DNA from 4 places in the Priestia sp. ABM2_011 genome. Region 3 is predicted to be linked to each of the others. Evidence: riboswitches for the same ligand, from Rfam matches in the RefSeq annotation. Region 3 holds a riboswitch; each other region holds the start of a gene.

Region 1 (7,970 bases), 1.6 Mb from region 3:
AAAAAGACGGTGCCAAACGGCATTTTCTCAAATACTGTTGGCAAGACCACAAACAAAAGTCCAGGTCCTTCGGTTGGCTTTAATCCGAATGAAAAAACAGCTGGAAAAATAGCCAAGCCTGCAAGCAGCGAAACAAACAAGTTCAAAATAGCAATGGTGCCCGCTGAACGCGTCAAGCTTACTTTTTTCCCTAAATAAGAGCTATATGTCACCATGCAGGATAATCCTACGCAAAGCGAGAAAAACGACTGACCGAGCGCATAGAGAACAGATGACCCTGTAATGGCTGAAAAATCCGGTTTTAAAAAGAACTTTACTCCGTCCATAGCTCCGTCTAATGTTAAAGAGCGAACCACAATGATAATAAAACAGATAAATAACAACGGCATCATGTATTTATTAGCACGCTCTATGCCTTTTTGTACGCCTTTTGAAATAACAAACACTGTAATTAATAAAAACAGCGCCTGTGCACCTAATACCACATAAGGTTGGCTAATGACGGCATTGAACAACGGACCGTACTCTTTTCCGCTTAGCATACCGGTTACGCTCATAATCGTATATAAAATCACCCAGCCGCCAACGACGCTGTAAAAGGAAAGCAAAACGACACAGCTGAGTACTCCCAGCCTGCCAATCCATACCCAAGCGGACTTTGGAGCAATTGCTTTATAAGCACTAATCGCTTCTTTTCCCGTATGTCTTCCAATGATAAATTCTGCCAACAGAAGCGGCAATCCAATAAAAATTGTAAATAAAATAAACAACGCAAAAAATGCTCCACCGCCACTGGTTCCGGTTACGTATGGAAATTTCCATATCGCTCCTAGACCAATTGCTGCCCCAGCAGATGCTAAAATAAAACCGAGGCGTGAAGACCACTGATTTCCTTTACTCATATAATGTTACTCTCTCCTCTTCTAAACTCAAAACTCATCTGATTAGTACTGTACCATAAATGCAGAAGAAAATCATTCCCGTTTTACTTTTTTCTATAAAACGATATCTATATAGAATAGAAAAAATGAAGAAGCAGCTGCCTCTTCATTTTGAGTTTGATGTTTCTATTCAAAAATTATTCTCTGTACGATGATTCGTCTCCACGGTAGGCTTCTTGATTTGATATTTCTTCAATATGCATATGCCCTTCTCTCTCTAAACGAAGAACTGTACGCTCTGCATCTTCATAACTCTCGCACGTCACTTGTTTATATTCCATATCGTCTTTATCTGTGTAAGCCACTAAATATGTTTCCATTTTAACTCCTCCTATATAAACTATATGTAACGTATGTTGCCTTTTTCGTTTATTTCTAAACATATAGGCTCCAAACATAAAGCCTAGCATACTATAATAGCGGAACTTCAATTTAAAAAGTTGAATTTTTCATTATGCACCGATGCAACATGGAGGTTACGCTTATGACATTTATTTTATCATTCGTACCAATTGTTGTTCCTTTTGGTATTTTAATTAGCTTAATTGCTTTTACAGCTGCTTTTTTACAATCAAAAGAGCATCATAAAAAGCTCTAGCTTACAAAAGCTAGAGCTTCTTTTTAAAAACGTCTATAGCGTTTAATCAGTCCCACAATAATAGCAATTGCTAATAAAACAATCGAGATGATAACAGTAATGACAATTGGCTGATTTCCACTTTGTTTCACCGCAATGGCAATATAAGCCCAAATAAAAACAAGCGGATAAACAGCGTCTCGGTTTTTTAATGTAAACATAATGCCCAGCGCAGCCCCTACCAGCAGCATAATAATCGTCCATGCTAACTCATTTAGGCCAAGTAAGTGCTGTATTCCATTTGCTTGAAATACGACAAATACATTAACAATAGTCGCAACAGAAATCCATCCAAGATAAAGCGAAATCGGCAGACGCATAAACCATGTCGTCATCCGAGAATGCTGAATAATGGAATATACAATCATTAATGTGCCTAAAATAAAGAGCATAACTAAAAGGGATAACTTATAGTAATCGTTTTGGAAAATAAAGATCCACGCACTATTTAACAAACAGTTTAGAAAAAACCAAATGCCGATACGTGCATATATTTCCTTTTGATCTTCTCTTGCAAAAAATTGGCGTATAACCCAAATGGTTAATAACAAATAAATAACGCCCCAGATAGCAAAGGCATAACCGGCTGGTGTAAACAACGTAGGAACTTGCGCAGAAGCCTCTGCCGTTGTTTTGCCTCCTATTGGAATCGCATTTGCTAAATAATTCACAAGAAGTGTAATAGCCAAGCCTACTGTATTTAATACAGCATACAAACGAAATTTTGCCATTTTGTTCTCTCCTTTCTTCTATTTATATGGGAATGTTTCGGAGACGAAAACGGCTCTTCCCTTCATTAATACCTCTTCTTCCCTAAAAATATGCATTTTTAAACAAAAATGATTAAAAATAGCTTCAAGAAGCTACCTCTTTAAGAGATAAAAACCGTTAGGGAACAATTTTCCGTAACGCTTTCTATTTTTCAGAATATATGGTAAGTTAAACATAGACTAATAGGAAGTCCACTAGGGGTGCCGACCGGCTGAGACAAGTTTTCTTGATCCCTTTGAACCTGATCTGGCTCATACCAGCGTAGGAAAGTGGCAATGTTCAGTTTTGTACTGTCCTTTGCCACTCCGTTTATAAACGGAGTGTTTTTTATTTCCTTTATGTGCTTGTTTGTGACTTCCTCATAATTAAAGGAGGATTTTGATGTCATTTTCATCTCAATTAAGACAAGAAGCAAACTATATTTACGAAGCCATTTTTAACCACCCTTTTATTAAAGGAATTGCTGAAGGAGACGTGCCAAAAGAAGCGCTTATTCACTACGTTTCTCAAGACTACGAATACTTAACAGCATTTGTCCGCATTTACGGCGCTGCTTTAACAAAATGCCGTACGCGTACCGAAATGGAAGCCTTTAATGCCGGCATTTCTACGGTATTACATAGTGAAGTACACCCTCATAATAATTTTTGTGAAGTAGCAGGCGTACGCTATGAAGACCTCCACACTGAGGCTCTTTCACCAACGGCCAGCCACTACATTAACCATATGACAAGCGTTGCGCATACAGGCAGCTTAGCGGAAATCATTGCCGTGCTTCTTCCATGTCCGTGGACGTACGTTGAAATTGGCCAGCGCATTACAGAACAAGTAAATCCATCTCCTTCTCATCCTTTTTATGAATGGATTCAGTTTTATAATAATGAAGAAATGAATGGCACAACACAATGGTTTTGTAACAAACTTGATGAACTCACCGAGCAAGCGACTGAAGAAGAACGTAATCGTATGAAAGATCACTTTATCAAAAGCTGTGAGCTGGAGTATTTATTTTGGGAAATGGCGTATACACAAGAAAAATGGCCGCTTTCTCAGCTTTCACTTTCAAAATAACGAAAAAGCCTCCTATCAGGAGGCTTTTTATTTCAATAATTTTTTAATCATTTTCAAGTTTTGTTTCTCTGAAGGATAGCGGAATGACAAATCAAACTTGGTTGTTTGAGACAGCATGCTTTTAAAATGAGAAAATGTCTGAAAGCTGTCTTTTCCATGATATTGGCCCGTACCGCTTTCTCCAACTCCGCCAAAGGGTAAATATGGCGTAGCGATATGCATAAGCGTATCATTTATACAGCCTCCTCCAAATGAAAGACGCTCCGTTATGACGTTTTGTACATTTGCACTTTCCGTAAACAAGTAAAGAGCTAACGGCTTAGCTTTTTCTTGAACTTTATGAATAACTTCGTCTAACGTTTCGTATTCAATCATAGGAAGAATAGGCCCAAAAATTTCTTCTTGCATAACGTCTGATGTCCAGCTTACTTCACTTAACACCGTAGGTTCTATTGTGAGCGTACTTTTATTATACCCGCCTCCAACTATAGCGTTTCCGTCTTTTAAAAACTCAACTAGCCGAATAAAATGGCGCTCACTGACAATACGGCCGTAGCGCTCACTTTCAAGCGGATTACTACCGTAAAATTGATAAATCGCTTCGCGAAGTTTCTCCACTAGCTGCGCTTTTACCTTTTTATGCACGAGCAAATAATCGGGAGCAACGCACGTTTGGCCTGCATTCATTCCTTTGCCAAACATAATTCGCTTCGCTGCAAAATCTAGGTTTGCATCTTCATGTACAATGCACGGACTTTTTCCTCCTAGCTCCAGCGTGACGGGAATAAGCTGCTTCCCTGCTTCTTGCATAATAATTTTCCCTACATTTACACTTCCCGTAAAGAAAATATAATCGAGGGGCTGTTTTAAAAGCAGGCTCGTCGTGTCTACAGCGCCTTCAATCACGGTCACAAATGCTGGATCAAAAGCCTCAGCTAGTAATTCTTGTATAACCCGAGATACGCTAGGCGTTAATTCAGAAGGCTTTATAATCGCCGTGTTTCCAGCGGCAATCGCTCCTACTAAAGGAGACAGCGCTAATTGAAACGGATAGTTCCACGGAGCAATAATTAACGCGACTCCATACGGTTCAGGAACAATTTTCCCTTTAGAGCCCACGTGTGTTAAAGCGGTTTTTACTTTTTTAGGCTTCATCCATTTTGCTAAATGCTTAAGCGTAAACCGAATTTCCTCTAGTAAAATCCCAATTTCCGACGTGTACGCCTCTACTTCGGATTTATTCAAGTCTTGCTTTAAAGCATCCATAATTCTCTGCTCGTTTTGTTTGACTGCGTCTCTGAGCTTATTCAGCGCTTGAATGCGGCTGCTGATGCTCTTTGTCTTTTGTGCATAGAAATACTGCTTTTGTGTAGAGACAATATGTTCAATGACCGTTTCATCTGTGATATAGAATTGCTCGTGGTTCATCTCTTTCATCTCCCTATAAACATTCAGCTTCAACTGTAGCAAGCAAGCTTTTTAATAGCTCAACTGCCTCGTTTAAAGCTAATGAATAATATCTCTGCGTTCCTTTTTGCTCAATTTGCACAAGCTTTTGATCACGTAAAATTTTTAAATGATGAGAAATTGCCGGTCGTGATAAAGTAGACTCGTTTGCAATTTCATTAACGGTTAAAGGCTCTTTTTCCGCGAGCAGCAAAATAATATCTTGTCTTGCTGAATCACTTAGAGCCTGAAAAATAGGAATGCTGGCACGAAATAACTCCACTGCTTTTTCACTCATAAATATTCTCCTTTATTTAATTTCTTGTGTTCTGCGGACAACGGATGAAAGCCACTTTCTTGGTACAAAGCGCGGGATGAAGGTGGCGAGACGAAACTGTACTCCTGGTACGATAACCGTCTGACCTTTCATAAATTTTTTATAGCCCGCTTTAGCAACTGCTTCTACATCCATTGCACCGCTTTGAAAAAGCTTGGAATTGCTCAGCTGGGCCCGATCGCTAAAACCCGTTTTAGTTGGACCCGGGCATAGAGCACTTACCGTTACATTGGTACCTCTTAATTCATTTTCAAGGGCCTCTGTGAAAGATAATACGTACGCTTTCGTTGCGTAATACACTGTCATAAGCGGACCCGGCATAAATGCAGCAACGGACGCAATGTTTAAAATTTTCCCGTGATTTCTTTTGACCATATCGGGTAAAAATAATTTTGTTAAATGAGTTAATGCTCGGATATTTAAGTCAATCATGTTTAACTCTTCATCTAAAGCTGTTTCAATAAATTTACCGTATAGTCCAAAACCTGCATTGTTCACTAAATAATCAACGTGCATTTCTTTATTTTTAAGTTCTTCATACAGTGACTGTATCTCTTCTTCTCTTGATAAATCCTTTACAACCGTTATCACGTCAATATTATAAGTAGATTTTAAATTCTCTCTAATCGCTGTTAGTTTATCAGCACTTCTGGCAACTAAAATTAAAGAATGGCCATCCTTTGCGAATTGATAAGCTAACTCTTTACCTATTCCTCCGGACGCACCGGTGATGAGCGCATAATGCTGTGACATAGTGTTCACTCCTTATGTTTATATGTTCAAGAACTTAAACATTTAAACTTATCTTATAGGATTCATTTTTTCCCGTCAACTGTTTTCTATACTCTCCTTTTCTTTTATGTTTTCCATTTTTGCCATTTGCGCATTTCTGTACATTTTTTTACAAAATATGCGTTTTCTTTACATAGAAGGCTAATGTCGTCTAGTTTTGACAACCTTTGTCACCTAGCAGGAAAACAAGTGAAGATATGGTGAATACAACATACAACAAATAATCCATTACATAGTTGGATGAAAATAGATAAGGGAGGAAATAAAAAATGATGGAGACGTATACAATTAAAAAAGTAAGTGATCAATTAGAGGTAGAAAAGAAAACGTTAAAACAATGGGAAAAATTATTGGGCAGCTATTTAACAATTGAACGAGTAGATGGGGCCCGTGTCTATACAGAGGAACAAATTGAATTATTTAATGATATTAAACAGCTGTTTGATGAACAATGTACGTTAGATGAAGTCAAAGAATATGTTCAGCTGCTGATAAAGGAACAAGAAGAGCAGGAGCATTTAGTGATGGAATCAGAGGCAGCGGTTTCAAAAGAAGAAGAACCAGCAAAGTTGAAAACTGCTAAAAAAGAAAACGTCATCGATTTTCAAGAACACTCCAATAAACAGATGAAGCAAGAAAAGAAAAAAGCTGCTGAAAAGCAGGAAAGCATTTCAGAGAATAAGCAAGAGAAGACCCCTCCTATACCTGAAGCACGATTAGCTACTGAAGAAGAAAAGCAGGCTATTTCTGCTTCTATTGAAGAACCAAAACCAAACGACCTTGTCGTGAATGAAAAAGAGCTGCTTCAAGGGGAACTAGTAGAAGCTGTTCGCCGCTATGAAGATGTGTTTGAAGTACTTGATACGTTTAAAGCTGATTTGTTAAAAGAAATGCGAGAAGGAATGCGAAATGAAGTTCGGGAAGAAATTGTCGGAGAAGTAAAAAAAGAGCTTGAAAAAAGTGCTACTCAAACTGTAGAAATGGTGGAGTCGGTCGGGGCATATATCTCTGAGTCTTCAGAACGCAGCGCAAGAGATGTAGAAAATATGTCTAAAAAAATTATCCGTTCTAACGAAAAATCGTTTGATGAAGTCACTTCTTTGATTGAAGATTATTCAACAATTGCGGAAGAAAAAACAGAGGATATGCGTCTGTTCATGAAAGATGTCATGGAGAATGCGGATGAATCCTCTAAAGAAATGCAGTATTTATTAGACCGATTCTCAAGCAATTCTACCGTTGCGATGAATCAAGTGAAATTTATGGTTGAAAAACTAAACAATTCTTCAACTAATACGACAGAAGAGCTTCGTGATTTAATTGATTCGATGAATGAAGAACGAGTCTATTATTTGAAAGAAATGGAGAAAGAGCGTAAGCTTCATCGTCAAAGCGTAGCTGAACGCGAAGAAATGTTTAGTGATTTTGTCCAAACCTTCAGACAAACCGCCGCTGCTGATATGAAGCGAAAACGGAAGTGGTGGAAGCTGTTTCTCTCCTGAAAACACCGGCCCTATGATAATAGGGCCGGTGTTTTTTGATGGTATAAGCACTAGTAGTTTGTCTGTACGAAACGTTAAGGTAACCTATGCTGATGAGACGTTATACTTTGAAAAGCATGATAGCCGCTTACCGATACGCCTATAGTCCCCGCTCCCGGAAACACTGTATCTCCGCATAACCACAGCCCTTGTAAGCCAGATCGATGCGAAATGCTGTTGAACAAGGCATGATCTAACGTTTGCGGAAAGCCTCCCACTCCGCCGTTTGGGCGAGAAGTGAACCTTTCCCATGCTTTAGGAGCTCCTGAAATTTGATGCTCTGCTTCTTCAATGTTAGGAATGATAGTTTTAATTCCTGCTATCATTTTTTTCTCAAGAACTTGTTTTTGAACATCATAGGTTTCCTTGTTACTCCACTTGCTAAGCTCAATGTGAGTAGATGCTGTAATTGTACGCTTGCCTTGAGGCGCACG
Region 2 (7,970 bases), 2.0 Mb from region 3:
AATCACATACATTAAAGGTAGAGAAACACCAAACAGCATTAAACTTGTTGTAAGCACACTGTATTTTATAATGCTGTATAAGCACAGAATCCCTAATACTAAAGCAACGCTTGGCACTACCGGGTAATTTACTTTAAAAGGACGAGACAAGTTAGGTTCTTTTTTGCGTAAAATAAAAAGAGAAACTAAACTGATGCAGTACATCATCATTGCTCCGAATACAGATAAGATAATAAGGGCATTGGCAAACGTGGCAGATCCAGCACAAATCACACCGATTGCTCCCGGAATCAACAAACCGCCGACAGGAACTCCTTTTTTATTCGTTTTAGCAAGAAATTTAGGGAAGTAACCATCTCGTGCAAGCGCATAGGTTTGTCTTGAAAATCCCATGATGATTCCATTTAAACTAGCAATCAATCCGAATAGCCCGATAATAGCAACAACGGTTGAAATGCCGTTTCCATATACAGAAGACAGTGCCTGCGGAAGTGGATAATCGGCTAGCTTCCCGCTTCCTCCGCCAAGTCCTGCTGTTACAAATAGCGTAAACAACGTTGCGGTTGCAAGAGTAATAATCGCTCCAATAAATCCTTTAGGAATGTTTTTCTTAGGGTTTTCCACTTCTTCCGCTGCCATTGCTCCGCCTTCTATTGCAAGATAGAACCAAACAGCGAATGGAATAGCCGCTAGTACCCCTGTTGGCCCGTTAATAAATGAATGAGCGTTGAAAATATTTGATGTTTGTACATGAGGCAAACCAGCTACATAAAAAATAGATAAACCAATTAGTGCAACAATGGTAGCTGTAAGCTCAATCACCGCTACTTCTTTTACCCCGATTAAATTTAGTAAAACAAAGAAAATAAAGGCACCTACCGTTGCATATACAGGGTTAACGGCTGGGACAAGAAAGTGCAGGTATGCTCCTGTTGATACCGCAATAGCAGGAGGAGCAAAAATAAATTCAAGCAAGCATGCAATTCCGGCGATATATCCGCCAAAAGGTCCAAGTGCTCTTCTTGCATAAGCTGAAGGTCCACCAGCTTGCGGGATAGATGTTGAAAGCTCTGCATAGCTGAACATAAACGTTGTGTAAAACACCGTTACAATTAAGGTTGCAATTGCAAGCCCGATAATCCCGCCTTGTTCAAACCCGTAGTTCCACCCAAAGTATTGTCCTGAAATAACCATACCAACTGAAATAGCCCATAAATGAATAGGTTTTAATTGTTTTTGTAACGCCATACGTTCTCCTCCTTTTGATGTTTAGACAATAAGATGTACACCGCTTGTTTGCTGCTTAATCATTTTGTCAATCATGGTACCGATATGTGCGGCTGCCTCAATAGGAGGCGTTCCTCTTTTATGAATATTAGAAATAACCATACGATCAGACTCTTTTTTGCCTTTGCTAGGTTCATAGCACATGTAAGCACTCATGGATTCAGCACTGACCAGCCCAGGTCGCTCTCCAATCAATAGCACAAGTGCTTTTGGCTTTATGATTTCACCAATTTCATCCATACATGCAACTCGTCCTCCTTTTACAAAAAACGAAGTCCCGATACGAAGTCCATATGACTCCAGTGAATCAATTAAAGCAGGATGCACGTCGCTCATGTTTTCTTCAATTGCCTTAGCGCTCAGTCCATCTGATACCACTACTTGTACATCAGGCTGTGGCACGCAGTTTTTTAAAATCTCTTTCTTAGCGCCATCTGCTAATAACCTCCCTTGATCCGGCCGTTTTAAATAATGTTCTTTTGACTCCGCGCGTGTATTCACAGAAAAAAGGTTAAACTCAGATAGAATATCTTCTGAAACTGAGCCGTATACAGAGTCTACGGCTGCGGCATGATCTGTGCGAAAAGATAAAACGTCTTTTGTTAGCGGCCTTGTTCCCGTACGGCCAACACCTATGCGGGCAGGGGTAAATCGTTTCAGTGTTTCAAGCGGATCGCGATTTGACTTTGGTATCATAGTAAGCACCTTCCTTAAATCAAATTCATAAAAATAGTTGGGTCTCCAGCTCTTGATGTGAAGCGTCCGTTTTCCATAATACGCTGATCTTCAAGCCATTTTTGAAATAACGGAGTTGGGGTACGGCCGAGTACATTGCGCACGGTTGCGATATCATGATAACTAAGAGACTGATAGTTTAGCATGCAGTCATCAGCCATGGGCACTCCTATTACAAAGTTCACCCCAGCTGTTCCTAGAAGCATACTTAAATTATCCATATCGTTTTGATCAGCATCCATGTGATTGGTGTAACATACGTCTACTCCCATAGGCAAGCCGTGCATTTTGCCCATAAAGTGATCTTCTAACCCAGCTCGCAGGACTTGTTTGCTGTTATATAAATATTCAGGTCCAATAAATCCAACAACCGTGTTAACTAAGAAAGGCTTGTAGTGGCGAGCTAAGCCATAGCATCTAGCTTCGAGCGTTACTTGATCAATATTATAGTGGGCTTCTGCTGACAGTTCAGAACCTTGTCCTGTTTCAAAATACCAGCGGTTCGGACCTTTTGCTGTCCCTTTTTCATGAATTAACGCTGTCGCTTCATCGAGCATAGACAGTGAAATCCCAAATGAATCATTACCGGCTTCTGTGCCTGCTAAACTTTGGAAAATCAAGTCAGCAGCTGCTCCTTTTTCGATTGCTCTCATTTGGCTCGTCACATGTGATAATACACAGTTTTGAGTAGGAATCGACCATTCGTTGATTATATTTTTTGTTTCATTTAAAAGCGCGTAGATATTATCCGTTGTATCAATAACAGGGTTAATTCCGATAACCGCATCTCCAATTCCATAGCTTAACGCTTCGTAGAGAGATGCTCTCATTCCTTTTAAGTTATCTGAAGGATGATTAGGCTGGGCTCTTGAAGCCAATACGCCTTTTTGACCGATAGTCGTTTGACAAGTAGTTTGCACTTCTATCTTGGCAGCTCCTTGAATTAAATCTAAATTGGACATAATTTTAGTAGCTGCCGCAATCATTTCGCTGTTTAATCCTTTGCTAAGCGCAAGAAGGTCTTCTCCGGTATGCTCATCAGATAAGATGTATTCTCTTAACTCCCCTACTGTCCAATTTTTAATAATGTCGTAAACCGATGAATCAACCTGACTTTCGATTAATGCCGAGACGTTGTCTTCATCTGCGCTTAGCAGCGGGTAATTTCGAATATCAGCAAGTGTGATATCAGCTAGCACTTGTTTGGCTGCCATTCGTTCTTTCATTGACTCAGCGCTAACTCGTGCGAGCTGATCTCCAGAACGTTCTTCGTTTGCTTTGGCCATAATTTCTTTCAAGCTATAAAATGAAAATGTTTCTCCTAACAACCGGGTAGTTTTAAACATCTTTTCCTCCTTGTATGTTCAGTTGATTATGATGAAAAAGCGAGTGTTTTAATCGAAACAGAGATTGCCTCTCCAGCTACGGGTAACCCTAGATCGATATAATCTCCGTGGGTAAAGTCAATTTGATCTAAACAAATAATTTCTAATTCTTTCTCCTGTTTGGCTAGTGCTTGTCCTAAAGCTTTAGCAATATCCTGCTCGCATAAAACAACGAGGCACTTAGCTCCTTTAAAACAAGCACCAAATTCAGCGCTTATTACTTTTGCTAATTCTTGCAGCATTATATAGCTGCAGTAAGGGAAATGAGATAAAGCAATAGCAACGGGAGGATCTTCTGCGCTGAAAACAGTTGAAGCCTGCATGCATGCCGTTCGAGCTCTTTCTTGAAACAGCTGCGGATTCCACTCCTCCTCTTGCTGTACGGGTATCTCTATAATCGGAATATTTTTTAGCGGCAGCCGCTTTGATTTAATGTATACGGTTGATCCGCTAACTTCTGTATTTTGCATGCCGGCCCCAATGACAGTAGCGCGCGTTGTTTCAGCGGCTTGAGATACGTGTATGGATTGAAACTGATACGCTAGCAGAGGACCAATGTCTCCATGTACAGCGACTTTCCTCACTGTTTTTGGCTTCTGCTTCTCCATCATTGCCCCTACTCCTCCTGAAATCATGATTGTTTCTGGTTGGATAGAAGATCTTGTATGAGGAGAAACGAGCAGCGTGGAATTTTGCTTCAGCGCTTTTACATAATTCACGGTTTCTTCAGCTAGTAATTGACAGATAGACGAGAGTTTTTCAAATGTTGCTTTTTCACCTTCTCGCAGTATTAAAGAATTATTTTTTAAAAATTCAGTTAAATAAGGTGAAATGTAGGTTACAAAACCGTCTGAATTCAGCCGAATTAATCTCCCGCCTACATGCAGGGTAAATGTTTCTATCACTTTTCCATTTTGACATAAGGCGATGTTAGCAGTGCCTCCTCCTACATCAATATTGGCAATTACTGCATTTGTTTCAGCGGAATGTTGGATTGCTCCTGATCCTTTTGCCGCCAATATTCCTTCCAAATCAGCACCGGCTGTTGCAACAACGAAATCTCCAGCATGTTCGGCTAGATAGTGAACGATACTCTCTGCATTTTGCTTTCTAGCAGTTTCTCCTGTGATGATCACAGCGCCCGCCTCCACTTGATCTAAGGAGATTTCTGCATTCTTGTACTCTTGTTCTAGTAGTACCGTTAATCGTTGAACATCGATTTCAACCTCGTTTACCATAGGTGTGGTATAGATAGAACTTGCATACGTTACGCGACGATCAATAATTTGACAGCCTGGCAGCGTAAACTGATTTTGTTGATTTGCTATTAACAGCTTGCTTACAATCAGTTTTGTTGTGCTTGTTCCAATATCTAAACCTATGCTCGTGATCCATTTCTGTAGCATGCTATCAATCCCTTATCTCGTTTGAATATGTTGACTATCATAAAACAGTTTTTTGAATATTTCACTAACTATGTTATCAAACCTGACACACTTTTGTGTAAACAAAGGTGACAAATGAAAAAAAAGACTAAATCTTGGTAGATTTAGTCTTTTTTCTTATGATGAATGTGATTTAGTTACAATCATTCTTGATGCCGATGGAATTAACAATGAAAGAATGACTAAGCAGGCTATTAGTGACCCTACCATTGAAACACCGTTCATTGAAAAAGAATACCACAGAGCGGACATACCTTTTGGTGCGTACGATCCCCAGAAAATAATACCAGCAATAAAGTGCCAGAAATAACGTGCGAAGCTTCCGATAATAAGGGATAAAACAATCAAAACAAAAGCTTTTGATCTGTTATTGGTAGCTAAATTTGTTTTAATAGATTGTGAAAAAATACCTCCAAAACCTATAAAAGCAAAAGCCACAATATATTCAATAAATGTTTGTAGCGCTGTTAAAATATAAGCCGTTCCTGTCGCTAACTGCAAAAGCCCCCATAATAGACCAGATAGAGCCCCGCCTTTTACTCCCCAGCGAAAGCACATAATAAAAATGGGCACCATGGAGAACGAAATACTTACAGCCGTTGCAATCTTAATGGAAGGCAAAAGGTCAAGTAGAAGTGCCAATGCTGCAAAAATAGCTATTTCAATTTTAGCCTGTAAAGGTAATGCTTTATTCACGTTTCTCACTCCTGTTTTTGAATCATTCATATCAAACGGTTTACACAGGAGTAAGCAACTATATGCTACTATTCCCACATTCCTACGCTAGCGTTAACTAACAGGTTCTAAGGGTCTGAACATTTCGTTCACTCTCAGCACGGCGGCTCCCCCTGTGGTACGTTTGGATATTTATGTAGTATAAAGACAATGTTTATTATACCATACGTAACAAAATAGATTCGAGAGATTTCAAAGATGTTTCTATTTTCTGAATCTATTTTTTATAATGACAATCGTTTTAGTATTTGTTATACTTCTTTTATGTCAATTGAATATAAAAAACCCTCATCCTAATCGATGAGGTAGAGGTCGCAGTTTTTAATAGTAAAGTAACGGAAATGCAGAGAACATTGAGGATGTTGCTTGAAAGGAAAAATTGCCGAAGTTTAAATCACTTCTCGGTTGATTTAAGCTGGGGCTGTCTCCGAACAGGAACAGAACTGTCACATCATGCGAGTGATGTGAAGAGCTATCTTCACGGAAGGTTGACGCGGTTTTCAGATTTAAAAGCGCGCACATATACTGCGGGCTTTTTTTATGTTATCCCGTCTCTTTCCGTACATTCGAAAGGAGTATTTATCTATGCAAGAGCAGCAAGAATTAAAACGTGGGTTGAAATCTCGCCACTTAACGATGATTTCATTAGGAGGAGCCATCGGAACCGGCTTATTCCTAGCAAGTGGTGGAGCAATTCACACAGCAGGACCTGGGGGAGCGCTTTTAGCTTACGCTATTATTGGCGTAATGGTTTACTTTTTGATGACCAGCCTAGCAGAGCTCGCAGCTTATATGCCTGAAGCTGGTTCATTTAGTACGTATGCGTCTCGTTTTGTAGATCCATCCTTTGGTTTCGCTCTCGGCTGGAACTACTGGTATAACTGGGCTATTACGATTGCAGCTGAATTATCCGCTGGAGCCCTTATTATGAAATTTTGGTTCCCGAACTCTTCTTCTATTTTATGGAGTGCCCTGTTTTTATTAATTATGTTTGGGCTTAACTACCTTTCTGTAAAAGGATTTGGTGAATCTGAATTTTGGTTTTCGTTAATTAAAGTAGTAACGGTTATTATCTTTTTAGTTATTGGTATTATGATGATTTTTGGTATCTTTAACAATGAAGCACCAGGTTTCAAAAACTTCACGCTTGGTGATGGACCGATTCACGGTGGATTCTTCACTGTACTAGGTATATTTATGGCAGCTGGTTTTTCATTCCAAGGAACAGAGTTGCTTGGAGTCGCAGCTGGAGAAAGTGAAGATCCGGAAAAAACGGTTCCTCGCGCAGTTAAACAAGTCTTCTGGCGCATCTTGTTATTTTATATTTTAGCTATTTTTGTTATTGGAATGCTTATTCCATACACAGCGAATTCATTAGCAAGTGATGACGTGAGAGTAAGTCCGTTTACTTTAATATTCGAACGAGCAGGTCTGGCGTTTGCAGCATCAGCGATTAATGCCGTTATTTTAACAGCTGTTTTATCTGCTGGTAACTCAGGTATGTATGCTTCTACGCGTATGCTGTGGAACTTAGCGAAAGATGGAAAAGCACCAAGGTTCTTAGCAAAAGTGAATAAACGAGGCGTTCCAGTTAATGCCTTAATCGCAACGGCACTTGTCGGTACACTTGCATTTGGTGCTTCATTTTTTGGAGACGGTGCGGTATATACGTGGTTACTTAATGCTTCTGGTATGTCTGGTTTTATTGCTTGGTTAGGAATTGCGATCAGCCACTATCGTTTTAGAAGAGCATTTGTTGCTCAAGGTCATGATTTGAGTGAACTTCCATATCATGCAAAACTTTTCCCATTTGGCCCTATCTTTGCCTTTATTTTATGTGCCGTTGTTATTTTAGGCCAAAACTATTCGGCGTTTATGGGTGACTCGATTGACTGGTACGGTGTACTTGTTTCTTATATCGGACTTCCTTTATTCTTAATTGTTTGGTTAGGATACAAATGGACGAAAAAGTCGAAGCTTATCCCGTTAAAAGAATGTCAAGTAACAGTGAAAAAATACGAATAAAAAAAGCTCTCTATTCAAAAGAATAGAGAGCTTTTTTTATATGAGCTGATCGGCAAAATGAAGAGATATATAAGCGGGTTGGTTTTTCATAACAAGCATATAACCTTTGAGGGGACGGTTATAGTAATCAGCAGCTTCGATATAATAAATACGCTGAATTAACCTGCTTAAACGAGTTGCAAAAGATGGAAGTTGGTGATTAGGAATGGTTTGGATGTAGTCTATGATTTCTTGCTTAGTTTGAAGGCCCGAACGAGTACATTGTAACAGGTGAAAAAGCGGATCTGCTGTTATAGTAGATAGTTCAGAATTGTGTTTGATTCTATTCAGCTGGATATGCAGTTCTTTTTTGGACCAT
Region 3 (7,970 bases):
TAAACGAGCCAAGGCTGTTAAGACAGCTAAAATGATACCGAGTACAAACGTGATTAATGTTAGTGGAATAGAATATTGAATAGCTCCCTTTAGCATTGGTAAGAGAGATGATTGAGCGATTGAAATCAATTGATTCAATCGCTCTCCATCAGGGAAAATATTATTTAGGAGAAACATCTTCGCCAAACCATTTCTTAGAAATTTTTGCGTATGTTCCGTCTTTTTTCATATCTTTCAATGCTTTGTTTACTTCATCCACTAACTTACCGCTGTCTTTTCTAAACATAAAGCCGCTTGCAGCACCATCGGATTTTTCATCCGCGATTTTGATAGGTGCGTTAGGGTGCTTTTTCTTATAGTCAAGGAACGATAATTTATCGTTGATTGTAGCATCAACACGGTTTGCGCTCATTAGTTCTACTGCTTGAGCAAAACCTTCAGCACTCGTAATGTTTGCACCATAAGATTGAGCCATGTCTTTATAGTTACTTGTTAATGACTGCGCTGATTTTTTTCCTTTTAAATCTTTAAATGATTTGATATCTTTTTCGTCTTTACGAACAATTAATACAGCCCCTGACTGGATGTATGGATCAGAGAAATCGTATTTCTTTTGACGATCTTCACGAATACCAACTTCATTAGCAATCATGTCAAATCGTTTAGCATCTAATCCAGCAAACATGCCATCCCACTGTGTTTCTTTGAACTCAGCTTTTACGCCAAGACGTTTAGCTACTTCTTGAGCCAATTCTACATCAAACCCAGTTAGCTTTTGTTTGTCATCATGAAAAGTGAACGGAGGGTATGTACCTTCAGTTCCAATTGTTAATACACCATCTTTTTTCACTTTATTATATAAATCCTCTTGTGAAGATTTATTGTCTCCATTGTTTGCTTCATTTTTTGAGCTAGAACCGCATGCGGCAAGCACAACTGTGAAAGCTAATAGTAGCGACAAAAGTGCAGCAAATTTCTTCATTTTCTAAACCCCCTAGTATTCTGATAGGAAATGATACTCTGTGATACTAAACAAGAACACAGCAAAAGTCAACAAAAAAAACTTATACGATTAATGTGACTTAAAATAAGGGAAATATACCTTCTATACACGGTTTGTCATAAGGATACAGAAAGATTTTAGAATTTGGATTAAATGGATTTTTAAGGGATATTCGAGGAGTAAAAAGGAAGTTTCATGCGACGATTTTCTCTTTCATTTTTTCATGACTTTTGGTGCAATAAACATATAGTTAAATGTTAAGGTAGAAATAAATTCCTTATGGTACACTTAAAGAAGAATTTATGAAACGGAGCGATATGATGAAAGCCATAAACTTAATCTCAATTGCCTTTGGTGCTATCGCTGGTACGTATGCACGTTATTTTCTAAATCTTTCCTTATTATATACGGGGTATCCAATAGGAACAGTAATTGAAAACCTATTAGGTAGCTTCATATTAGGACTATTAACGGGATTTTTTGCGTGGAAACAGCCAAAGGAATGGATCAAGCTTGGACTAGGCGTGGGCTTATGCGGCGGTTTTACCACGTATTCAACGTTTGCAGGAGACTTCGTTTCTCTCACTCAGCATTATTTATGGGGTGGAGCCATTTATTTCATTGTCTCTTTAGTAGGCGGAATCCTTTTTGCTTTAGCAGGCTATCTATGCGGTGAAACGGCAGGAAAAAATTTAGTAAAAGTACATGAGGTGAAGTAAATGAGCATAGTGAGCTTGGCACTTGGGGGGGCAGCTGGAGGCATATGCCGTTATCTTTTGGGATTAAAGGTTACAAAAACAGCTTCAAATCCTCCTTTTCCAGTATCAATGCTGTTTGTTAACTTGCTTGGTGCGTTTGGACTTGGTCTTTTTTACGGTAGTTATTATGGAAAGGTTCCGAGTCATGCTTATAATGATTCAATATTTCTAATGATCGGCATTGGTTTTTTCGGGGCTTTTACCACTTTTTCAACGTTTAGTGTGGAAACCGTGCAGTTAATTCGAGAAAAATCTTATCAGAAAATGTTGGTGTACGTGGGGATTTCAGCATTTGGAACAATTGGTTTATTTACAGTCGGTTTACTGGCAGGAACGTTTTTATTTAAATAAAGAGAACGTTTCTAGTAGGGAAAAACAAAAAGACGGAGAAGTAGAGAATGGATAGAAAAGCAGAAGTTTGGAAATACATTTTGTTGATTGTTGCTGTTGCAGGTCAGATCATCGGTTTTTTATTTTTATTTATAAATGTTGTGGCGGCATTTATTTTTTACGGTTTTTATATTCTAACTTTTATTATGTTACTCCTGCTGTTTATATGGGATCGGAAAAAGGAAAAAGACAAAGAAGAATTTGACGACTATACCGATTACTAACGATATAAAAAGCAGAATGGTGCGGTGCGCCGGGCCTCTTAGTAAAGAAGCTTAAAAGATACATCTATAAAAGGAAGAGAGCCGTAAGAGCATAAAGAGATATTGTATTTACATCTAGTTGTGTTATAATTTTAAGTGCAAAAACAAAATCAATAAATAGCAATCACTAGGGGAGCTTTTTGAAGCTGAGACGAATGCATTTCGGACCCTTTGAACCTGATCTGGTTTGTACCAGCGTAGGGAAGTGGCGATCATGTTTACATAACGATACATGCTAACCACTCTACGTTGTAGAGTGGTTTTTTTGTATGTAATAAAGCCCTCTACACAAGATAAAGTGATTGAAATTTCTCTTTATTCTGAATGGAAAGGTTTCGATCATATGGATATTCCTAAATTTCATGTCATTACAACAGATAAGCAGCCAATTGAAGAGGTTCGGGACATTTTAACGGCTATCGTGCCTTTTGCGGGTGCCATTCATATTAGAGAAAAAAAGAAAACGGCAAAGCAGATTCAATGTTTACTAGAAAGCCTGCCATTTTGTCGCTCTAAAATTATTGTAAATGACCGAGTTGATGTAGCGCATGCTTTAAAAGCAAAAGGGGTGCAGCTTGCCTATCATAGTTTAGACGTTTCGTGCGTTAGAGACGCATTTCCTTCTCTTATTGTCGGAAAATCAGTTCACTCTGTGGAAGAAGCTCTAGAAGCTGAAAAAGATGGAGCTCACTATATTCTATACGGACATATTTATTCAACTCATTCAAAAAAAGAATTAAAAAGCCGAGGGATAGCAGCGTTAAAAGAAGTAGTAGACGCTGTGAAGATACCAGTTATTGCGATTGGTGGAATTACACCTGTAAATGCCAAAGAGGTGCTGCAAACAGGAGCACACGGTATAGCTGTGATGTCTGGTGTCATGCTTGCGCAATATCCGCTTAAAGCAATCAAACAATATTCTCATATATGGACATCTGGAGGTGGAGAAAATGAAGCAGCATTATGATGTACTGTTAGTCGGAGGAGGCATAATTAGCTCTTCTATCGCTTATCATTTGTCAAAACAAGGAGCGTCAGTAGCCATTCTTGAGCGCAATCAAATTGGTTGTGAAGCTTCAAGTGCAGCTGCTGGTATTTTAGGTGCTCAAGCTGAAATTGATGAAGAAGGTCCTCTTTTAGACCTTGCTATTAAGAGCAGAAGTATGTTTCCTGAACTGGTGAAGGAACTAAAAGAAAAAACGGCAATCGACGTAGAGCTTATTCAAAAAGGCTTATTAAAAGTCGCTGTAACAGAAGAAGATGCACACGTATTAAAGAAAAAAGCCGATCAGCATCATCAATGGGACAAAGATGTAAGATGGATCGACGTAAAAGAAGCGCGGTTGTTAGAACCGGGGCTCTCTCCAGACATATACGGAGCCATTACAATACCTGGAGACGGCCAGCTAGCTCCGGCTAAGTTAACACATGCTCTTGCTCATGGAGCCTTGTATCACGGAGCAGATGTATTTGAATACTGTGACGTTCATTCTCTTATTACGGAAAATGAAACAGTAAAAGGTGTACAGACGTCTAAAGGCTCTTTTTATGGAGGAAAAGTAGTGATCGCAGCAGGCTCATGGGCTAAACGTTTTATTTCTTCTGAACATTTAGGTCAGGTATTTCCTGTAAAAGGAGAGTGTATTGCTCTTCAAAGTCATAAGCCGCTGCTTTCTAAAACGATTTTTTTAGATGAAGGTTTTTATTTAGTGCCAAAGGCTGGTGGAAGAATCGTAATCGGGGCAACTAAGCTGCAGCATGATTTTACTAAGACCGTTTCTGCACAAGGTATTCAATTTCTGCTGGATAAAGCTGCTGTGCTTCTGCCGGCTATTAAAGAAGCCACATTTGAAAAAGCATGGTCAGGTCTTCGTCCACAAACAAATGATGGCTGGCCTTATTTAGGAGAGCATCCTGAAATAGCGAATCTACACATGGCGTTTGGCCACTACCGAAACGGTATTTTATTAAGTGCTGCAACTGGAAAAATTATGGCTGATGCTTTGGTAGGGAAAGAGCCGAATCATTCATTTTTTACATCATTTCAGCTAACGAGAGTAATGGAGGGAGTTCATTGAATCTAATCATTAATGGTAAGACCGTTACTGTTGGAGATGAAATTGAAACGGTCGAGCACTTGTTGCAGGCTCAGAACCTGCATGAACGAGTGGTAATTGTTGAGCTAAACAAGAACATTTTACAAAAAGAAGAACATAGTGCTGCAAGTTTAAAAGATGGAGATACATTAGAAGTCGTTTCATTTGTAGGAGGAGGATGAAGAGTATGTTAAAAATTGGACAATATACATTTAATTCACGTTTATTATTAGGAACAGGGAAATTTCCGGACTTTACGACTCAGCGTCAAGCGGTAGAAGAGTCGGAAACAGAAATTTTAACATTTGCTGTTAGACGAATGGATATTTTTGATCAAAATCAGCCTAATTTACTAGAAGCACTTGATGTGAAGCGTTTCACTCTGTTACCTAACACGGCTGGAGCAAAAACTGCAGAAGAAGCGGTACGTATTGCTAAATTAGCTAAAGCTTCTGGACTTTGTGACATGGTGAAAGTAGAAGTAATTGGATGTGATAAAACGCTGCTTCCTGATCCCGTTGAAACATTAAAAGCTAGTGAAGAGCTGTTAAAGGAGGGCTTTACCGTTTTACCTTACACATCAGATGATGTTTTACTTGCGCGTCGTTTAGAGGAGTTAGGCGTACATGCCATTATGCCAGGAGCTTCGCCTATCGGTTCAGGTCAAGGTATTATTAATCCGTTGAACATGCGTTTTATCATTGAACAATCAACTGTTCCAGTAATTGTAGATGCAGGTATTGGAACGGCTTCAGATGCGGCTCAAGCTATGGAGCTAGGAGCAGATGGTGTGTTATTAAATACAGCTGTTTCAGGAGCAAAAGATCCTGTGAAAATGGCTCGTGCTATGAAGCTAGCGATTGAAGCAGGAAGAGCAGCATTTGAAGCAGGACGTATTGAAAAGAAACAATATGCAACGGCAAGCAGTCCAACAGAAGGGATGAGTATCGGTTGATTAATCGTTATTCCCGCCAAGAACTGTTTCAACCTATTGGAAAAGGCGGACAGCAGCAAATTCAAGAAAAGCATGTTCTGATTGTAGGAGCAGGTGCTCTTGGAACAGGGAACGCCGAGGCCCTTGCGCGAGCGGGGGTAAAGAAAATAACGCTCATTGACCGGGACTATGTAGAGTGGAGCAACCTTCAGCGGCAGCAATTGTATAGTGAAAAAGATGCTGATAAAAGAATCCCAAAAGCAATTGCCGCTAAAAAACGGCTTCACGATATTAATCATGATGTAAAAGTAGAAGCGCACGTAGCAGACGGTACCCCTCAAGTTTTAGAACAGCTTGTTGAGGGGGTAGATGTTATGATTGATGCGACCGATAATTTTGACACACGCCTTGTAATGAATGATTTATCACAAAAATATGATATTCCTTGGATTTATGGAGCATGTGTAGGAAGTTATGGAATTAGTTATACTATCATACCAAGTGAAACACCGTGTTTATCCTGTTTGCTTGAGTCTGTACCGCTTGGAGGGTTAACATGTGATACAGTGGGGATTATTAGTCCTGCTGTACAAATGGTAGTCGCTCATCAAGTAACAGAAGTGTTAAAAATATTAGTCGGAGACTGGAATGCGCTCAGAAGGGAACTTGTTTCGTTTGACGTATGGAAAAATGAGTATACGAGCATCAATGTGAACGTGTTTCGCAAATCTGCTTGCCGCTCATGCGGCAGTGAACAAACGTATCCCTTTTTACAATATGAAAATCAAACGAAAACAGCTGTGCTATGCGGAAGAAACACGGTACAAATCCGTCCGGGCAAATCAGCTAAGCAGCCGCTGCAGTCTTTAGGTGAACGATTAAAAGAAAAAGGATATAAAATTGAACAAAATCCGTATCTGCTTTCTTTTTATGTAGATGATTACCGTTTAGTGATGTTTCAAGACGGGCGCGTCTTTGTCCATGGAACAAACGATATAGTAGAAGCAAAGTCACTTTATCATCGGTATATTGGGTAAGAAAGAGATGGAGGTTTCAAGCATGACAGTACCAAAAGCATTAACCATTGCTGGATCAGACAGCGGTGGAGGAGCAGGAATTCAAGCAGATTTAAAAACATTTCAAGAGCGTGACGTTTTTGGCATGTCTGTTATTACAGCTGTGACTGCACAAAATACAGTTGGCGTTCAAGGAGTTTATCCTTTAGAAGTAGAAGCAGTTGAAACGCAGTTAGATTCAATTGCCACTGACTTATTTCCCAATGCAGTGAAGACAGGTATGTTGTTCAGTGCTGATATTATTTACGCAGTGGCTCGTAAAATCAAACAGTACGGACTGCAAAATATTGTAGTTGATCCCGTTATGATTGCAAAAGGTGGTCAATCTCTTCTTCAAAGAGAAGCTGTACAGGCTCTAAAAGAATTGTTGCCTCTTTGTGAAGTCATTACGCCGAACATACCGGAGGCGGAAGTCATCACGGGTAAAGAAATTCACACGATTGAAGACAGAAAAGAAGCGGCAAAACAGATGCATGAGCTGGGTGTAAAGCACGTGGTAATTAAAGGCGGACATGATCAATCTCATCAAGATATGATTGATATAGTGTATGATGGTCATACGTACGTTGAAATCACGCATGAAAAGATGAATACAAAGCATACACACGGAACGGGATGCACGTTTGCTGGTTGCGTCACGGCTGAACTAGCAAAAGGCAAAAGCGTGGTTGAAGCAGTTCAAACCGCCTCGGATTTTGTTCACTATGCGATTAAGCATACGCTTGAAATTGGTTCCGGACACGGTCCTACTAATCACTGGGCGTATAGAAAATACTTTCGTTCAAACACATAAAAAAACGTGCCTACAATCTAGGCACGTTTTTTATGAAGAAGGAATATGTGTAGGAATCTCTCCGTCGATGCCTAAGTAATAATGTCTAATGGGCTTTAAATTATCATCAAGCTCATACACAAGCGGCACACTTGTGGGAATATTCAAGTTCGCAATGCCATCAGGTGAAATGTTATCCAAATACTGCATCAGAGCTCTAATCGTATTACCGTGAGCGGAAATAATAACTCTTTTGCCAGCTTTAATAGAAGGAGCAATAGTTTCGTTCCAATATTCTAGAACCCGCTTTTCTGTATCAGCTAAGTTTTCCGTTACAGGAAATTGTCCCTTAGCTAATTCCTTATACTTAGGGTTGGAAGCTTCATAGCGAATATCTGTTGTCTTTAAAGCAGGAGGGCGTTCGTTCATCGACCTTCTCCACAAATGTACTTGCTCTTCGCCAAATTTTTTTGCGGTTTCTTCTTTGTTCAAACCTTGAAGAGCTCCGTAGTGTCGTTCATTCAACCTCCAAGATTTGTATACAGGAATCCACATGAAGTCCATTTGATGTAAGATAATCCATAGAGTGCGAATGGATCGTTTTAAAACAGAAGTATAGGCAATATCAAAAGTATATTCGTTTTTCTTTAGCACTTTTCCAGCTTCTCGCGCTTCTTG
Region 4 (7,970 bases), 1.6 Mb from region 3:
AGATAAGCTTTTTGGAATAGCGGAGCAAATCATTTTAGATGATTTGAATCATCCTCTTACGAAAGCTGCGGATGAGTTTTTTAACAACGAGGAGAAGGGCAGCGACATCGAAGAGCGAATTGATGAGATGGTGAAACGACACGTGGAGTTTAACCGGGAACTTTTGCAACAGGGCATCGATGAAGGCGAGTTTTCTCATAAAAATGCAGAGCAGCTTGCAGTAATTTTAGAAGGGTTGTTTGTTGGAATGAGCCGCATGTCTCGAAAAACGAGTACGGAAAATGCCCTGCAGCTTTACCATTCAGCAATCGATGTATTTTTAAACGGAATTATAGCAAGGTCTTCTTAAATAAGCGGGGATGCTTATTGCGGCAATGAGTAATCCCTCATTATTTTGTATTTTTATAGACCGAACGTTCAGTATTTTTGTAATCAGGAGGTTTATATGTCATTATTGTTAAGAAATCGAGCGGCGATTTTGCTGCTCATGCTAAATATTTTTATTATCTTTACGGGAATCGGTCTCGTTATTCCAATTATGCCAACCTATATGACGGAGCTTCATATCAACGGCAGCGTGATGGGGCTTTTAGTAGCGGTGTTTTCACTAACTCAATTTCTGTTTTCGCCTTTAGCGGGGCGATTATCAGATTCGTTAGGGAGAAAGAAAATTATTGTAGCGGGAATGATTGTTTTTGCCCTGTCTGAATGGTTCTTTGGTTCAGTGAGTACACCTCTTTTATTATTTGTATCCAGAATGCTAGGTGGGGTCGGGGCCGCGCTTATTATGCCTGCTGTTATGGCCTATACAGCGGACGTGACGTCTGCTAAAGAACGCGCTAAAGGAATGGGCTATGTGACGGCAGCGATTACAACAGGATTTATTATCGGGCCCGGTATTGGAGGCTTTTTAGCTGAATACGGCATGCGCGTGCCATTTTACATGGCCGCAGTAGCAGGAGGCTTGGCTGCAGTGATTACGCTTTTTGTTTTGCCGGAGTCTCGTCCTGTACAAGGTCATGCTGTTTCAAACAATGAGAATCCAAAAGAAGATCGGCTGCTACTGCAGCTTATGAATTCCTACAAAGAACCTTATTTTTTAAGTTTAATTATCGTTTTTGTGACATCGTTTGGATTATCCAATTATGAAACGATCTTTTCACTATTTGTTGATCATAAATTTAGCTTTACGCCAAAAGATATTGCGTTTGTTATTACGTTTGGCTCTATTGCAGGGGCTGTTGTGCAGGTTACGATTTTTGGCTGGATTTTAAATAAATTCGGTGAAAAAAGAGTGATTTCGTTTTGCTTGATGATGACGGGACTTTTTATTTTACTTACACTATTTGTGCACACGTACTGGCTTATTATTGTTGTGACATTTATCGTCTTTTTAGCAACAGATATTTTACGTCCGGCAATCAGCACGCAAATGTCGATGATGGCACAAGACGACCAAGGGTATGTAGCCGGACTAAATTCTGCTTATACAAGTCTTGGTAATATTATTGGACCTGTTGTAGCAGGCTTTCTTTTTGATATAAACATTAATTACCCGTACGTATCAGCTGCACTTGTACTGCTGCTTTGTTTTCTTTTATCTTTAAGAGCAGGAAAGGACCGAAAAACAGCTGTGAGAAATCAAGCGATTCAAGAAAAATGATAGAATTTTTAGGGGATAGAAGACCTCCAGTAGTTTACTGGAGGTCTTTTAATGATGCTTTTAGTAAAGCTGTAAGATTTACAACACCACTCAGCCTATAGCGAAGCTTTATTTTATGGGCAAAACAGTGAAATGGTTGCAAATAAAAAAGGTTAATAGTAAACTTTAAACGTAACAAGAATAGTATGGGAGCTTGCGCGGGGCAGGCTGAGAGTACAGGGGCGCCTGTTGACCATTTGAACCTGTTGGATAATGCCAGCGCAGGGAATGTGAGTACATACCAAAGCACTTTGCGCATGCAAGGTGCTTTTTTGTCTTTTTTTTGCAGTGTTAAAACTAAATGAAAAGAGTGAGAGAACATGGATATTAGTAAAATTTCAGCTCAATTAGAAAAAGTAAGAGATACAAGTCCGCTTGTTCATAATATTACGAATGTTGTGGTAACCAATTTTACAGCAAATGGACTGCTTGCCCTAGGAGCGTCACCTGTTATGGCTTATGCGAAGGAAGAAGTGGCTGATATGGCTCGAATCGCCGGAGCGCTTGTCTTAAATATGGGTACACTGACGGCTCAAGAAGTAGAAGCGATGAGAATAGCAGGAAAATCAGCAAATGAAAACGGCGTGCCGGTTATTTTCGATCCTGTAGGAGCCGGAGCAACACCGTTTCGTACAGAAGTGGCATGTCAGCTTGTAGAAGAATTAAATATTGCCGTTATTCGCGGTAACGCTGCTGAAGTTGCGAATGTAGTAGGCGAGTCATGGCTCATTAAAGGCGTTGATTCATTAGAAGGGCAAGGAGACGTCATTGAACTTGCTGAGAAAGCAGCGAACAAATTAGATACAGTGATTGTTATTACGGGGAAACAAGATGTGATCACCGATGGAAACACAACGTATACAGTAGACAACGGTCACCCGTTATTTACGAAGGTGACGGGTACTGGATGTCTGCTGACATCAATTATAGGAGCTTTCGCGGCTGTAGAAAAAGAATATGTCGAGGCAAGCGTTGCTGCTTTAAGTTTTTACGGAGTGGCAGGTGAAATCGCCGCAGCGAAAAAAGGTGAAGAAGGGCCGGGGAGCTTTCAAATTGAGCTGTTAAATCAGCTTCATCTTTTATCTGGACAGGATATTGAATCATATGCAAGAGTACATCAACGTTAAAAGGAGCGGGAAAATGACAAACGAAGAAATTAAAAAGCTGCTGAAAGTTTATTTTATAATGGGCAGCAATAACTGTACAAAAAATCCGAAAGAAGTATTAAAAGAAGCAATTGAAGGCGGCGTTACCGTGTTTCAATTTCGTGAAAAAGGCGAAGGTGCACTAAAAGGAGAAGCGAAATATCAGCTGGCGAAAGAACTTCAGCAAATTTGTCAGCAGCACAACGTTCCTTTTGTTGTGAATGATGATCTTGACTTAGCGATCCGTTTACAAGCAGATGGCGTTCATATTGGACAAGAAGATGAAAAAGCTCATATTGTTCGAGAAAAAATAGGAAAAGGAATTGTGGGCGTCTCTGTTCATAATGTACAAGAGCTGCAGCAAGCCATAAAAGACGGGGCGGATTATGTAGGAATGGGACCTGTTTTTCCTACTTCTACAAAAAAAGACGCAAAAGCAGTGCAAGGTACAAAATTAATTGAAGAAGTGCGAAACCAGAATATTGACTTTCCAATTGTAGGAATCGGTGGCATCACGCCTGAAAATGCCAAACAAGTAGTAGAAGCAGGTGCAGATGGTGTTTCTATTATTACCGCGATTAGCTTAGCAGCGTCTCCAAAAGAAAAAGCAGCTCAATTGAAAGAAGCGGTAGGAAAATAAAAAAAGCGCACAGTGTGCGCTTTTTTATTATAGCTGAACGGTTTGAGGAGTTTCTTCGCCTTCATTCATAAAGCGAATTTCGTTTGGTGTAATTTCCAGAACAACATACTCAGGGTCATTTGGACCGTCAAACCATTCTTTCATGTGATCGTTCCATATACGTCCTTTTAATTGATCACCGGTACGAAGAACAGCTGTCCCGGATAATTCTAAGTATTGATCGCCATATCCTTCGCCGCTGTAGCCCAATAGTACGTGCACGTTCGGATTGGCTTCGATTTCTTCTGCCTTATGTGTATTGATATTTGTTGGTGTGTAAAGAGCGATACCATCTTCATCGCTGAAAAATGTCATATAGCGAGAGTGGGGTTTGTTGTTTACAACTGTGGCTAATGTTCCTACACGATTTCCTTCTAATACTTCATTTACTTTTTTAGCAATTTTTTGTTCATTCATTTTATCCATCTCCTTTATTACTTTTTATGTTCCTCAATCGAAGATAAATAAAACATACATGTCTAAAAAAAATATAAGTTAACAATAAAATAATTATGTAAACTAATAAATAAAAAAATAAAAAAAGCTAGCTACAGCTAACTAAAAAATAAGCCCGCACTGCCGTAACCCTAAGTGTCTTAAATACCCAGATCTACTAGGTGGGTGCCCTCATAGCCGGGTTTAGCGTCCCAAGAAGGGCGTGCTATCTGCAGCTAAATTTTGAGCTCCCTTTTAACACTCAAAGGTTTAAGACAACATGAGTATACGCACAGCGCAGGTATGTATAACAAATGTAAATAAAATGCCGATATATAAATGTTTTCTAATTAATCAACTTTCATCGTACAAGAAATGATTATAACGGAATAATGAATGGAACGCAAGACTTTTATTTAAAGTTTTTCTTCTCTAACATCTTGGCGGTTATGCCGTAACAAAATAAAAAAAGGGCCCGCAACTGGAATGAAACATAAGAGAAGGTAAGGCCGGGATGCTATCTTTTCTTTTGTCATAACGGAATAAGAAAGCCACGTTAAAACAAAAAAATCAGCGGTCATCACGCTAACAAGCTGTGACTGCATAAAAGCATCTTCATAAGCTCTTATTGAACCTATGGATAGTCCGTATACGTAACCAGCAATCGTGAGTGCTAAGCATAGTCCAATCCATAGACGAGAAGAAATGATGGCAATGAAACGTGAAGGAATACGCGAACGTGTTCGAACTTTTTGTCCTTTCCAATGATAATAGAACAAAAGAGAAAAAGCTCCAAGCGCAAATGATAGGAGAGAAAATGGCCATCCAGGCAGTTTGTACGTATCTTTTTTACAAATCATTACCATGAACAATACTGGGAAAAGTCCTAAAAAAGAGAATGCCATAACTACGAGCGGATTTACCTGTTGAAAATTTCCTGTGACAAGGTTTTTAAACAGCATATCATCAGCGGCGCTTGCTCCCGGAGCTAGCAGAAAGGTGTATAGTACAAGCATAGTCCATACAATGATGTACATATTCTCAACTCCTTTTAATTGTTTTAGTATACAAAAACCATTTCAGTATATTTCCCCGTTTTGTGATGAAGGGAAACGCTTGAAACTCTTCTTTAATTAGGTGTAATATTACACTAAAGACATGTGCGTGTATAGAAAGAAAGGGCTGTAAAAATGGATAAACAAGAAGTGATTAAATCCGTATCGGATAAAATACGATTAATTCGTTTAGAAAGAAACTATTCACAAGACAGAATGGCTGAAGTTATTGGTATTTCAAAAAAAACATTGGTTCAAATTGAAAAAGGGCGCACGGAAGCAGGGTGGACGACCACTGTTGCAGTATGCGGTTTGTTTCGTGACAGTGAAATCCTTCAATCGGTTTTAGGAGACGTCCCCTTAGAAGTAGTAGAAATCATTGCTCATAACGGCGTATCTTCTCCAAAAGATAAAACGCTCGGAGGAAGAGTATGGTGGAAAGAGATTCAAAAAGAAGGTTCTTTTCGTCTGCAGCAAAATATGATTAGTCAGCACTATCGTATTTTAGATGACCAAGACTATCGATGGTTTAGTTCATTTGATAAAAGCGAAGCTGTAGAAAGGTTTGAAGAATTAACGAAGAAATAAAAACAAGCACTTGTTTTCAAGTGCTTGTTACTGATTCATTAACGTGCCGGATGAAGGGCGGTTGAACCAATTCCATAGCTCTACATCTCCAAGTGACGCGTAGGTGATAGACGGATCGTTTTTTAATTTCAGCAGCTTTTTGGTAGGTCCTGTAATCACAACGCCGTACACACCGACTCCATGTTTCTTTACATAAGAATATCGCTGCTTTAGCAACAAATCGGAATGGTCTAGCTGACGAACTTTTTGGACTGTTTCTTCATTATCGGCTAATAGTTTCATCATATCTAAAACGTTCGACTTGCTAGTAGAGTGCGTTTGATTTCCTTTGTGCTCGTAAGGCAAGTCTAAAAACTCTGGAAAGCCAAATGTTGATGTTAAGTCAATTAATGGCTCATCTTTTGTGCTTGTTTTTTGTTCGTTCCCTGTATTAAGCGCGTACCAAGAGGTAGAAAAATCACGGCTGTCGATGGCATTCATTTTTTGCTGAACTTCTTTTAGCGAATACGTATTATCAAAAGAAATAGCCACTTCGCTTACCGTTCCTTTTGGTAGGTTTTCTAATGCATTCCATGTTTCATTCGTCCATTCCTTATACTCTTTTGCATGCAGCTTTAGTTTTTTTGGATCAGGATAGACAAAGGAAAGGTTAAGGTCGTATTTACCACCAGAAAATTCTTTTTCTACACCGCTCGTTTTATCAAACAGCTGATGAAATGTAAACGTCCCAACGGCCTGCTCTTCACGTCCAATTAGCTTATAAGCTTCCATTTGCGACTGCATTCGGAAAAAGGACTGTGTATCAGAAGTGGTTTCACGTGTATGAACGTTCGGAAAAGCAGATTCGATAGCTGCTTGATTGACGCTGTTTATGTATTCGGTTTTTGATTGATGATAATATACAATGGATAAAAAGCTGCCAATCATCCATAGCAGAACGACAGAGCTAATGACAGTTGTCACATTTGAAAGGCGCTGCTTCCATTTGGCCATATAAATGGACTTTTTCACTTTTTTATTATCCAACATCGTATCGTCATTTAGTGAAGTAGTTGATGGAATTGGCGATAACGGTTCATCTTCAGTTAGCAAGTGCTCTAAATGAGCTGAGCATGCTTCACAATTTTCCGTATGTTGTTCAAGTGTTTCTGCTTCTTTGTCTGTCAAAGTGCCGTTTTTATATTTTTCCCATTGATGCTTCATATCTTGACAGCTCATCCGTCCTCTTCCTTTCTTTTTTTCAATTGTTGACGACCACGATACAAGTCCATTTTCACTTTTGACAGAGTAAAGCCAGTCATTTCTGCAATCTCTTCATATGTGAAGCCATGATAATCTCGTAACAGTACAATATTCTGCTTAGCCGGAGGCAAAGCAGATACATCAGAAAGCCAGCCGTCGATTTCACTTTGAATCATCACTTGTTCTTCAGCACTTGGCTGAGGAGTAAAGTGCCATTCTTCTATTTCGACAGTAGGGCGTTTTTTTTCTTTTCGATACCAGTCAATAAAGGCGTGATAAGCAATTTTGAACAGCCAAGGCTTTACTTCCTCGCCTTTATACGTTTCTAAGTGTAAAAGTGCCCGGTAAAAGGTCTCCTGCATTAAATCTTCCGCTGATTCTTTTCTGCGAGTAAGAGAGAGAAGATAGCGCAGCAAATCATGCATGTGCTGTTTATAAATGTGTTCAAAGTTATGCTGTTGTGCCATTTTCTCCCCCTTTCATTTAATCAACGCAATTTGTGGATAAAAGTTTCGGTTTTTTTATCAAAAATCGTATGTAATAGATAAAAGATGCTTAAAATACGATATATAGCTTATCATACTAAAAAGAAAATCATATGAAATTCGACATAATTCCGTGTAATTTGTCATTTTTTTAAAAAACTAAAGGGTAATTGGTGTTCGAAGGAAACAGAAAATGTTATGATAGAACAAGGATGTGCTCTTACAAAAAACAGCTACATACATAATAAAAAATACAGCGTTTGTTTGCAGAATGAAAATGGACAAACACATGGTGTTTAACCATCGATGTTTGTGGGAAAATAAACTAAGTATTTTCAACAAAAAGTAAATTAAATTGTGTTTTCACTTATAAAAAACACGGTAAATTGGAAAAGGTGGGGTCATGATGGACGTAGAAAATACACAAGGTACAGAAGAACAAGCACCTAAAGTCAAGGCAGCTAAAGTTGGCGATACGATTCAGCCTAAAAAAGGCGACTATAAAGGATTTAAAGGAATTGTTATGGTAGTGCGAGACAATTCGGTTATCGTAGATTTTGGAAAAGATGCTGAAACGGGCGAATCCATGAAAACAGTCGTTAATCATAAAAACTATAAAATCGTAAAAAAGTAGGTGAA

The links. A riboswitch is a leader RNA that binds a small molecule or an ion and turns the genes downstream of it on or off. The one in region 3 is predicted to bind thiamine pyrophosphate.
Region 1: it holds a riboswitch for thiamine pyrophosphate, as region 3 does, so the genes downstream of both, tenA (thiaminase II) here and ACXAE4_RS25065 (thiamine phosphate synthase) in region 3, are expected to answer to the same signal.
Region 2: it holds a riboswitch for thiamine pyrophosphate, as region 3 does, so the genes downstream of both, thiT (energy-coupled thiamine transporter ThiT) here and ACXAE4_RS25065 (thiamine phosphate synthase) in region 3, are expected to answer to the same signal.
Region 4: it holds a riboswitch for thiamine pyrophosphate, as region 3 does, so the genes downstream of both, thiM (hydroxyethylthiazole kinase) here and ACXAE4_RS25065 (thiamine phosphate synthase) in region 3, are expected to answer to the same signal.

The regions. Positions count from the first base shown of each region.
Region 1 covers NZ_JBSWUB010000001.1:3,204,176-3,212,145, forward strand. Annotated here, with positions in the region: gene ACXAE4_RS17250 (sodium-dependent transporter) at 1-902, opposite strand, end outside; gene ACXAE4_RS17255 (hypothetical protein) at 1,079-1,261, opposite strand; gene ACXAE4_RS17260 (TspO/MBR family protein) at 1,563-2,309, opposite strand; TPP riboswitch at 2,536-2,634, shown strand; gene tenA (thiaminase II) at 2,731-3,420, shown strand; gene ACXAE4_RS17270 (aldehyde dehydrogenase) at 3,448-4,848, opposite strand; gene ACXAE4_RS17275 (ArsR/SmtB family transcription factor) at 4,862-5,164, opposite strand; gene ACXAE4_RS17280 (SDR family NAD(P)-dependent oxidoreductase) at 5,177-5,956, opposite strand; gene ACXAE4_RS17285 (helix-turn-helix domain-containing protein) at 6,265-7,497, shown strand; gene ACXAE4_RS17290 (phytoene desaturase family protein) at 7,572-7,970, opposite strand, start outside.
Region 2 covers NZ_JBSWUB010000001.1:2,793,802-2,801,771, reverse strand. Annotated here, with positions in the region: gene eat (ethanolamine permease) at 1-1,248, opposite strand, end outside; gene eutC (ethanolamine ammonia-lyase subunit EutC) at 1,270-1,983, opposite strand; gene ACXAE4_RS15145 (ethanolamine ammonia-lyase subunit EutB) at 1,998-3,368, opposite strand; gene ACXAE4_RS15140 (ethanolamine ammonia-lyase reactivating factor EutA) at 3,395-4,813, opposite strand; gene thiT (energy-coupled thiamine transporter ThiT) at 4,970-5,578, opposite strand; TPP riboswitch at 5,611-5,711, opposite strand; lysine riboswitch at 5,886-6,070, shown strand; gene ACXAE4_RS15130 (amino acid permease) at 6,173-7,612, shown strand; gene ACXAE4_RS15125 (hypothetical protein) at 7,649-7,970, opposite strand, start outside.
Region 3 covers NZ_JBSWUB010000001.1:4,757,868-4,765,837, reverse strand. Annotated here, with positions in the region: gene ACXAE4_RS25090 (amino acid ABC transporter permease) at 1-177, opposite strand, end outside; gene ACXAE4_RS25085 (amino acid ABC transporter substrate-binding protein) at 161-982, opposite strand; gene ACXAE4_RS25080 (fluoride efflux transporter FluC) at 1,324-1,722, shown strand; gene crcB (fluoride efflux transporter CrcB) at 1,723-2,112, shown strand; gene ACXAE4_RS25070 (hypothetical protein) at 2,160-2,375, shown strand; TPP riboswitch at 2,534-2,635, shown strand; gene ACXAE4_RS25065 (thiamine phosphate synthase) at 2,758-3,381, shown strand; gene thiO (glycine oxidase ThiO) at 3,365-4,492, shown strand; gene thiS (sulfur carrier protein ThiS) at 4,489-4,692, shown strand; gene ACXAE4_RS25050 (thiazole synthase) at 4,698-5,465, shown strand; gene ACXAE4_RS25045 (thiazole biosynthesis adenylyltransferase ThiF) at 5,462-6,481, shown strand; gene thiD (bifunctional hydroxymethylpyrimidine kinase/phosphomethylpyrimidine kinase) at 6,504-7,313, shown strand; gene gpmA (2,3-diphosphoglycerate-dependent phosphoglycerate mutase) at 7,344-7,970, opposite strand, start outside.
Region 4 covers NZ_JBSWUB010000001.1:3,185,639-3,193,608, reverse strand. Annotated here, with positions in the region: gene ACXAE4_RS17195 (TetR/AcrR family transcriptional regulator) at 1-349, shown strand, start outside; gene ACXAE4_RS17190 (MFS transporter) at 446-1,663, shown strand; TPP riboswitch at 1,839-1,947, shown strand; gene thiM (hydroxyethylthiazole kinase) at 2,023-2,829, shown strand; gene thiE (thiamine phosphate synthase) at 2,843-3,487, shown strand; gene ACXAE4_RS17175 (pyridoxamine 5'-phosphate oxidase family protein) at 3,515-3,943, opposite strand; RNA gene ssrS (6S RNA) at 4,091-4,268, opposite strand; gene ACXAE4_RS17165 (hypothetical protein) at 4,378-4,998, opposite strand; gene ACXAE4_RS17160 (helix-turn-helix transcriptional regulator) at 5,152-5,604, shown strand; gene ACXAE4_RS17155 (anti-sigma factor) at 5,632-6,822, opposite strand; gene ACXAE4_RS17150 (RNA polymerase sigma factor) at 6,819-7,313, opposite strand; gene ACXAE4_RS17145 (YkvS family protein) at 7,735-7,965, shown strand.